DNA from 4 places in the Ewingella sp. C233 genome. Region 2 is predicted to be linked to each of the others. Evidence: predicted binding sites of a transcription regulator. Region 2 holds the regulator's gene; each other region holds the start of a gene.

Region 1 (2,206 bases), 1.0 Mb from region 2:
CAGTGCGGCGGGACGTGGAAGAGGGCGACGGCGGCTCAGGGCCAGATAAAAATTCTCCAGCGACTCTTCGAGACGCTCACTCAGTGCGGGCTCAAGGGTGGCGGGAAAAGTTTGGTAATCGCTAATCAGGCTGTCATCGGCGAATACGCCCTGCAACACTTCCTGCGCTTTCAACGAAGCCAGTACCGGTTTTAGCGCGTAGTCTACAGCCAGCATGTGGCCAATCGAACCGGCCGTTGCCAGAGGCAGCACGACTTTGTGGTCGAGTGCGCGTTCAGGCAGCAGATCCAACAGGGTTTTCAGCGCACCCGAAAACGAGGCTTTATACACCGGAGTAGCGACGATGAGACCGTCTGCTTCAGCAAGTTGCGCCGTCAGTTTTTTCAGCTGTGGGCTAGCAAAATTGGCGAACAGTAAATCTTCTGCACAGAAATCCTGAAGACTGTAAGAGATCACTTCCACGCCGCGCGAGGTTAGCCAGCGATGGCTCAGCGCCAGTAACGCCGAAGAGCGGGAGGGTTGTCGCGGACTGCCTGCCAGAGAGATAACGCGCATCATCACACCATTCCTTATAACTTAAAGTTCTAGATTCATCATTTTGTTTAACTAAGTGATTTAAAGCTAACAGGCGCGGGCGGGGGACTGGAAATCTCATTTTTAGAAATGGAAAGTGAAAAAGCGGCTAAGGCCGGAAATTCCTTGGCTTAAAGGTAATCAAAACGTGAAGGGGAAGTGAATAAAAAGGTATCGATTGCGTGAAAGGCGTTTTTTGGCCGTGAAACGTTTCCCTTTATGCGGCGCTTAGTCGATAATGTCGCCCCGTCTAGCCACCGGGAATCCAGGAGTTTTCATGTTTTATCCTCTTGTCAGGAAAGCACTGTTTCAGCTCGACCCAGAGCGCGCGCACGAACTTACTTTTCGTCAGCTGAGCCGTATTTCGGGTTCACCCTTTGAATTTCTTATCCGTCAGTCCGTGCCGACCAAACCGGTCAACTGCATGGGGCTTTCATTTAAAAACCCGTTAGGCCTTGCTGCCGGTCTGGATAAAGACGGCGATTGCATCGATGCATTCGGTGCGATGGGCTTTGGTTTTGTCGAAGTGGGTACCGTCACGCCGCGTGCGCAGGAGGGTAATGATAAGCCGCGCCTGTTTCGTATCGTCGAGGCAGAAGGCCTGATTAACCGCATGGGTTTTAATAACCACGGCGTGGATAACCTGGTGAACAATGTTAAAAAATCCCACTTTGGCGGAATTCTCGGCATTAATATCGGCAAGAATAAAGACACGCCGGTCGAAAATGGTAAAGACGATTATCTGACCTGCATGGAGAAAGTTTATCCCTATGCCGGTTATATTGCCGTGAATATCTCTTCGCCTAATACCCCAGGACTGCGTTCATTGCAGTACGGTGAGGCGCTGGATGATCTGCTGGCGGCGATTAAAAATAAACAGCTCGAATTACAGCAACGGCATCAGAAATATGTCCCTGTCGCAGTGAAGATCGCGCCGGATCTTTCTCATGAGGAATTGATCCAAATAGCAGACAGTTTAGTTCGCCATAATATGGACGGGGTGATCGCCACTAATACCACGTTGGATCGTAAACTGATCCAGGGGCTGAATTATTGCGAACAAACGGGTGGATTAAGCGGCCGTCCTGTTCAGCTTCGCAGCACGGAAATTATCCGTATGCTCAGCGCTGAACTAAAGGGCCAACTGCCTATTATTGGTGTCGGCGGGATAGATTCATTAACGGCAGCACGTGAAAAAATGGCGGCGGGGGCTTCTTTAATTCAAATCTATTCCGGATTTATCTATCACGGGCCACGTTTGATTAAGGATATTGTTACCCATATCTAATATTTTTTGCATCTAAGAGCAGCCGGGGGTTTATTTCTTAACCCGGCTCGTCTATATTTTGTCCACTGCCCCAATATATCGACAATGCCAGCTCAAGATTTGTCTGATATCAGTTAACGGGTAAAAAGCTTAATCTATGTTCGCTGCTTTTAATAGTTGGTCATCGGATTGTGGGTTCGGGGCAAACGGGATAAGAAAATGAAAATCAAACCAGATGATAATTGGCGTTGGTATTTTGATACTGAGCATGACCGGCTGATGCTGGATTTAGCCAATGGAATGATTTTCCGTTCACGTTTTCCCGCTAAAATGCTGACTCCGGATGCCTTCGGTGCTGCTTCATTT
Region 2 (2,206 bases):
GTGCCATTAGTGGATGAACAGCTGCGTGCCTATCCGGCACTTTGTATCGAAGATACGTCGCGCAACTTACCTAAGCGTGATACCTGGACGCTAAACAATCAGCGACGTCTGGTTGTTCCCGACTGGACCTGCGCCATAGACTGCCTGTGTGAAGGACTGTGCGTGGGGATGATGCCCGTGCATCTGGTCGAAGACTGGATATCACATCAAAAATTGAGTGTGCTGACGCTGGCTGCCGCATTTCCCGAAAGCGCCTGCTGCCTGACCTGGGATCAGAGTAACCAGTCTCCGGCGCTGGCGTGGCTTCTGGATTATCTGGGCGATACCCCTACGCTGAATCAGGAGTGGTTACGCAACTAAAAACGCCTGCAAATGTGCAGGCGTTCGTGTTATGGCTTTCGGACTACGCTGTTAACGGCGATAGTCGCGGTAAGGACCATCGGCTACCGAGCGGCGTTCAACCAGTTTCGGGTGGACTTCAATGGTCTGTGACTCCTCACGTTTGCTGATAATGCGATCCAGCAGCATGGTGAATGCCATCTCACCCAGGCGCTCTTTGGGCTGGTGGATTGTCGTCAGTGCAGGGGAGAAGTAACGGGCGTTGCGTACGTTATCATAGCCGATCACCGAAATATCCTGCGGCACCCGCAGACCCATTTCATCAGCGGCACAAATAGCCCCCATCGCCATGACGTCACCGCCGCAGAAGACGGCCGTCGGGCGCTGTTTCTGCATCAAAATTTTATGCATCGCCTGATAGCCTGACTCGGGTTCAAAATCACCCTGAACGACCCATTCTTCGCGCAGCGGGATGTTGGCTTCCGTCATGGCTTTGAGGAAACCCTGGAAGCGGCCGCCACCGGTGTTACGAGCCAGTTGCCCCGGGATCACACCGATATCGCGATGACCGCGTTCAATCAGATAGCGCCCGGCCATATACCCACCTTCAAAGGCATTATCGATGATACTGTCGGTGAAGTTTTTACGTGCTTCGCCCCAATCCATCACCACCATCGGGATCGCTCGGTATTCTTCGAGCATGTCGAGCAATGCATCGGGATATTCCGCGCACATGACCAACAGACCATCGACGCGTTTTTGCGCCAGCATGGCCAGATAGGCCTGCTGTTTATCAAGATTATTATGCGAATTACACAAAATCAGTGTGTAGCCTTTGGCGAAACAGCTGTTTTCTACTGCCTCGATCACTTCGGCAAAATAGGGCGCTTCGCTGGATGTTGCCAGTAATCCGATAGATTTTGTATTGTTGACCTTGAGGCTACGGGCCACCGCGCTGGGAGAGTAGTGCAGCTCTTTTATCGCTGTCTGCACGGCGGCTTTAGTTTCTTCGGCGACGAAACGTGTTTTATTGATGACGTGCGACACGGTTGTGGTGGAAACGCCAGCCCGCTTTGCGACATCTTTTATCGTTGCCATGAAAAGAATGACTCCTGTCTGACGTGCTTTAGCACGTTAGCATTATGTTAATCGTTTGCCTGCGTGGATCTGACTGCTGGAAAAGAGATGAGCAGTGAAATCGTTGGTGGGTTTTTCAGAGCACAACAACTGTCTGAAAGAACATCGGAATGAATCGACCCGCACGCAGTGTGGTAACCGCGAATTTTCTCTTATATCTTGGTAAAGGGGAAGTAAAAAGTCTTCGTAACGCAGGGAATGATCACGGGATTTTAAAACAAAACTATGAGAAAATGCGTTGGCACACAAACTGTATGGCTTATAAAAAGGCCACATTTGATCCAGAAGGGGTTTTAATGGATACCAATCTGAAATTTGCTCTCATTACTGTGGTTGGCGCACTGGCAATGATTATGGCTTTCAGTTTTACCGCAGTGATGCACTGATCCTTTTTTACCTTCATTCGCTGAGGGTAAAAAGATCAGAAAAAAGGGCGATTCCTTTTACAGGTGTCGCCCTTTTCAATTCTTTGTTTTGCATCGTTCGCAAAATACTGTCTTAGCGACTGATTGTTTCATAAACGTTTCGTTAAATGCTATTCATCGCTGATTAGCGGTACTGCGGACTTAACGAATCGTTTTAGGCGTCATCACTCGACGCGCGCCAACATAGTGATCTTGCCAGTAATCTTCACCCAGTGAGGTGATTTTGATCTCTTCACCTGTACGGGGGGACTGAATAAATTTACCGTTTCCTACATAGACACCAACATGATCTGCTGCGCCGCGGT
Region 3 (2,206 bases), 1.4 Mb from region 2:
GTCGGCGATCTCGACAACCGCAGTAGCTTGCAGTTCCTTGATCCTAAAGGACATGCGCTCAGCCAGTCGCAGAACGACGCGATGGTGACGGTCATGCAGGCCGCGTTCAACCAGAGCAGCGCTGCGAAGTAAGACGTTATCAGAAAGGGGCTTCGGCCCCTTTTTACATACTTTTTTTTTATCGAATGATGTTGCAAGTTTTACCACTACATATTGGAGTAACTTAAGATGCAAAAGTTAGCTGAGTTGTATCGCGGAAAGGCGAAAACCGTCTTCACCACCGAAGACCCAGACCTGCTGGTGTTGGAGTTCCGCAATGATACGTCAGCACTGGATGGTCAGCGCATTGAGCAATTCGACCGTAAGGGCATGGTTAACAACAAGTTTAACCACTTCATCATGGCTAAGCTGGAAGAAGCCGGTATTCCTACACAAATGGAACGTCTGTTGTCTGACACCGAAGTGCTGGTGAAGAAACTGGATATGGTCCCGGTTGAATGCGTTATCCGTAACCGTGCTGCGGGTTCGCTGGTAAAGCGTTTGGGTATTGAAGAAGGTCTGGAACTCAATCCACCGTTGTTTGATCTGTTCCTGAAAAATGACGCGATGCATGACCCGATGATCAACGAGTCTTACTGCAAGACCTTTGGTTGGGTGAACGAAGAGCATCTGGCGCGCATGAAAGAGCTGAGCTACAAAGCCAACGACGTACTGAGCAAACTGTTTGACGATGCGGGCCTGATCCTGGTCGACTTCAAACTGGAATTCGGTCTGTTCAACGGTGAAGTAGTGCTGGGCGATGAGTTCTCTCCTGATGGCAGCCGTTTGTGGGACAAGAAAACCCTCAACAAAATGGACAAAGATCGCTACCGCCAGAGTCTGGGTGGCCTGATCGAAGCCTATGAAGAAGTCGCTCACCGTATTGGTGTAAAGCTGGACTGATCGGTACCTGATTTTTTTAGGCAGAATACGCAATCGTTTACGCGGCTTTAAACGCGCCCTTTTCAGTGAAACGGACGGTCATTTGATCGTCCGTTTTTTATTTCTTGCCATTTATTCGGCGGTTTTCATTCTCTTTATGCTCATGTGCACTAAAATTGCCGCGTAGAGTCCATGGTATTTACCGAACTCATTATCTAGTCTTAAGAAAACAGCGGGAGATGAACATATGCGTTGGCAAGGGCGTCGTGAAAGCGACAACGTAGAAGACAGGCGCGGGCAAAGTTCTGGTGGCGGGCCGGGTGGCTTAGGCGGGGGCGGAATGCGTCTGCCTATTCGCGGTAAAAGCGGTATCGTGATCATTATTGTGGTGCTGGTGGCCGGTTACTACGGTGTGGATCTCACGCCGCTGATTGACGGCGGGCAATCCGGCGGTACGCAGCAGACGCAGACGCGCGCTCAGTCGATAAGTCCGAAGGATGATGAGCAGGCCAAATTTACCTCAGTGGTTCTTGCGTCGACTGAAGATACCTGGAAAGAGATCTTCCGACGTCAGGGGCAGACCTATGTTGACCCTAAACTGGTGATGTACCGTGGGTCAACCCGTACAGGCTGCGGCACCGGCCAGTCCGTCATGGGGCCGTTTTACTGCCCGGCGGACAGTACCGTGTATATCGATCTCTCCTTTTACCAGGAGTTGAAAGACAAGCTTGGCGCAGGCGGCGACTTTGCGCAGGCCTATGTCATTGCGCATGAAGTCGGTCACCACGTGCAGCATCTGATGGGCATCGATACTAAAGTGCGTCAAATGCAGCAGGGCGCTTCGCAAACCGTTGTCAATCAGTTGTCAGTGAAGATGGAATTGCAGGCCGACTGCTTCGCCGGTGTTTGGGGGCACAGCCAGCAGCAGCAGAACATGCTGGAAGAGGGGGACCTGAAAGAGGCGCTCGACGCCGCGCAGGCCATCGGCGATGACCGTCTGCAACAGCGGGGGCAGGGCCGTGTTGTGCCGGACAGCTTTACGCACGGCACGTCGCAGCAACGCTATACGTGGTTCAAACGTGGCTTCGACGGCGGGGATCCTAACCAGTGCAACACCTTTGCCAGCCGATAATTCCCTGTCAGTTCTGACCATTCACCGCTGGTCTGTCTGAAGAAACTGTTCAATAATCACCGTTCGATCCAGAGAGGCCTGCGGGCCTCTCTTTTCTTACTTTATTGAAGCGCAGGGATAGCCATGGCCTTTCTCGATCCTACTCTTTTGATT
Region 4 (2,206 bases), on a different contig from region 2:
CGTACGCCAGAAGCGGCAATGGTACCGAACATCACGATGGTTGCCCCGCCAAGTACCGGTTCAGGAATGTGCTGTACTAGACCTGCCACCGCCGGGAACAGGCCCAGTACGATCAGCATCAGCGCGACCACAAAACCCACATAACGGCTGGCAACCCCGGTCAGCTGAATAACGCCGTTGTTCTGGCCGAAGCAGGAGTTAGGGAATGTGTTGAAGACTGCCGAAAGCATTGAGTTCAGGCCATTTGCCAGTACGCCGCCTTTGATGCGCTTCATATAAAGCGGACCACTGACCGGTTGTTCGGAAACGTCGGAGGTCGCTGTGATATCGCCGATTGTCTCTAGTGACGTCACCATAAAAATCAACATCAACGGTATAAGCAGATTCCAGTCAAAACCCAGACCGTAATAGAGTGGTGTTGGCAGCGTTATCCACTGGCTCTGCGTTACCGTTACTGCCTCGGGCAGCATTCCCATCATCCATGCAGCCAGATAGCCGATGGCCATGGCGATCACCAGCGACGCGACACGCAGATAAGGGTTTTTCTGCCGGTTCAGGAGGATGATCACCACGAGCACCACGGCAGCGAGCAACAGATTTTTAGGCGAGCCGAAGCTGTGATCGCCCATCGCTGCATAACCGCCGCCAATGGAGGTCAGCCCGACCTGAATCAGTGACAGACCAATGATCATCACCACGATACCTGAAACCAGCGGGGTAATAATCCGGCGCGCCAGATGGAGGAAACGCGACAGAATAATTTCCGTGCAGGATGCAACCATCAGCGTACCAAACAGCGCTGCCATCATGGTGGGTACGTCCGCGCCGCCGTTTTTCAGCGCCATACCCCCCATGATCAGCGGAGCGACAAAGTTAAAACTGGTGCCCTGAATCGACAGCAAGCCTGAACCCACCGGCCCCCAGGTTTTAATTTGCAATATAGATGCCAGTCCCGACGCGAAAAGCGACATGCTAATAATGTGTTGAGTGTCCTGCGCCGGAAGTCCGAGCGCCTGACATATCAGCAGTGCAGGCGTGATCACTGCGACAAACATCGCCAACAGGTGCTGGCAGGCGGCAAACAGGGTTTGTGGCAGAGGAGGGCGGTCCTCCAGGCGGTAAATCAATTCACTATTATGCTGGCGGGAAAGTTCAGGGCGCTGAGTATCTGGCTCGGCGGATTGCGTACTCATGATTTGGGCATCCATTAAGCGGCAAAGCGGGCATTTTTAATGAAAATGCCGATAAAAGCAATCGTTTGCTTTGTTGATTTGTTCCTCCAATAATTGCGATTTAATCAGCATAAATAGGCTGTTTTTCTTGCGTTGAGTTGGTTATCTGACTTCTAATCCCGTATCTGAAAAATATCAGCGAACTGGAATTCTTATAACTCAATAATATTATTGGATTTTTTTAAAATGGAGCATTTCAATGATTCATCTCGATACCTACGGCACGCTGGTTGCCGCGACTCTGGTACTCCTTCTGGGACGTAAATGCGTCCAGACAATTTCGTTCCTCAAGAAATACACCATTCCTGAACCTGTCGCCGGCGGTTTGCTGGTCGCATTTCTGTTGCTACTGGCTAATCAACTTTTCAGTTGGGAAGTCACCTTTGATATGTCGCTGAAAGAGCCGCTGATGCTGGCCTTCTTCGCCACCATCGGTCTGAATGCTAATCTCGCCAGCCTGCGTTCCGGCGGTAAGGCACTGGTCTTGCTGGTGTTCGTCGTGCTGGGATTGTTGCTGCTGCAAAATGCGATTGGCATTGGTATGGCAAAATTGCTGGGGCTTGACCCGCTGATGGGCCTGCTGGCCGGTTCAATCACTCTGTCAGGTGGACATGGCACGGGCGCGGCCTGGAGTAAATTGTTCAGCGAAAAGTACGGCTTTGAAAATGCGACAGAAGTGGCCATGGCCTGTGCGACCTTTGGTCTGGTGCTGGGGGGAATTATCGGCGGGCCGGTCGCCCGTTATCTGGTCAGCCACTCTTCAACCCCCAATGGTTCACCGGAAGATGCCGCAGACCCGAGTGCATTTGAGAAGCCAACGATTGGCCGGATGATCACGCCTTTGGTGATGGTGGAGACTATTGCGTTGATTGCTATCTGTCTTACGGCAGGCAGCCATGTTTCAACGCTGTTGCAGGGCTCAGCGTTCGAGATCCCGACTTTTGTCTGCGTGCTTTTTGTCGGTGTTATCCTCA

What was found. Region 2 encodes PurR, which represses purine synthesis genes. Its sites were predicted from a motif close to CANGCAAACGTTTGCNTG; they were not measured.
Region 1: pyrD (quinone-dependent dihydroorotate dehydrogenase) is a predicted target of PurR. The motif match lies at 774-791, and genes of this name have one in related genera.
Region 3: ypfJ (KPN_02809 family neutral zinc metallopeptidase) is a predicted target of PurR. The motif match lies at 969-986, and genes of this name have one in related genera.
Region 4: ACZRKO_RS21420 (nucleobase:cation symporter-2 family protein) is a predicted target of PurR. The motif match lies at 1,248-1,265, and genes of this name have one in related genera.

What each region holds. Positions count from the first base shown of each region.
Region 1 is NZ_JBUZRI010000001.1:783,156-785,361, forward strand. It holds gene ssuE (NADPH-dependent FMN reductase) at 1-555, opposite strand, end outside; gene pyrD (quinone-dependent dihydroorotate dehydrogenase) at 851-1,861, shown strand; gene ACZRKO_RS03600 (cell division protein ZapC) at 2,060-2,206, shown strand, end outside.
Region 2 is NZ_JBUZRI010000001.1:1,794,908-1,797,113, reverse strand. It holds gene punR (DNA-binding transcriptional activator PunR) at 1-360, shown strand, start outside; gene purR (HTH-type transcriptional repressor PurR) at 412-1,437, opposite strand; gene cydH (cytochrome bd-I oxidase subunit CydH) at 1,587-1,862, shown strand; gene ACZRKO_RS08115 (C40 family peptidase) at 2,043-2,206, opposite strand, start outside.
Region 3 is NZ_JBUZRI010000001.1:401,321-403,526, forward strand. It holds gene bamC (outer membrane protein assembly factor BamC) at 1-132, shown strand, start outside; gene purC (phosphoribosylaminoimidazolesuccinocarboxamide synthase) at 229-942, shown strand; gene ypfJ (KPN_02809 family neutral zinc metallopeptidase) at 1,169-2,053, shown strand; gene ACZRKO_RS01915 (DUF441 domain-containing protein) at 2,177-2,206, shown strand, end outside.
Region 4 is NZ_JBUZRI010000007.1:102,173-104,378, reverse strand. It holds gene ACZRKO_RS21420 (nucleobase:cation symporter-2 family protein) at 1-1,193, opposite strand, end outside; gene gltS (sodium/glutamate symporter) at 1,432-2,206, shown strand, end outside.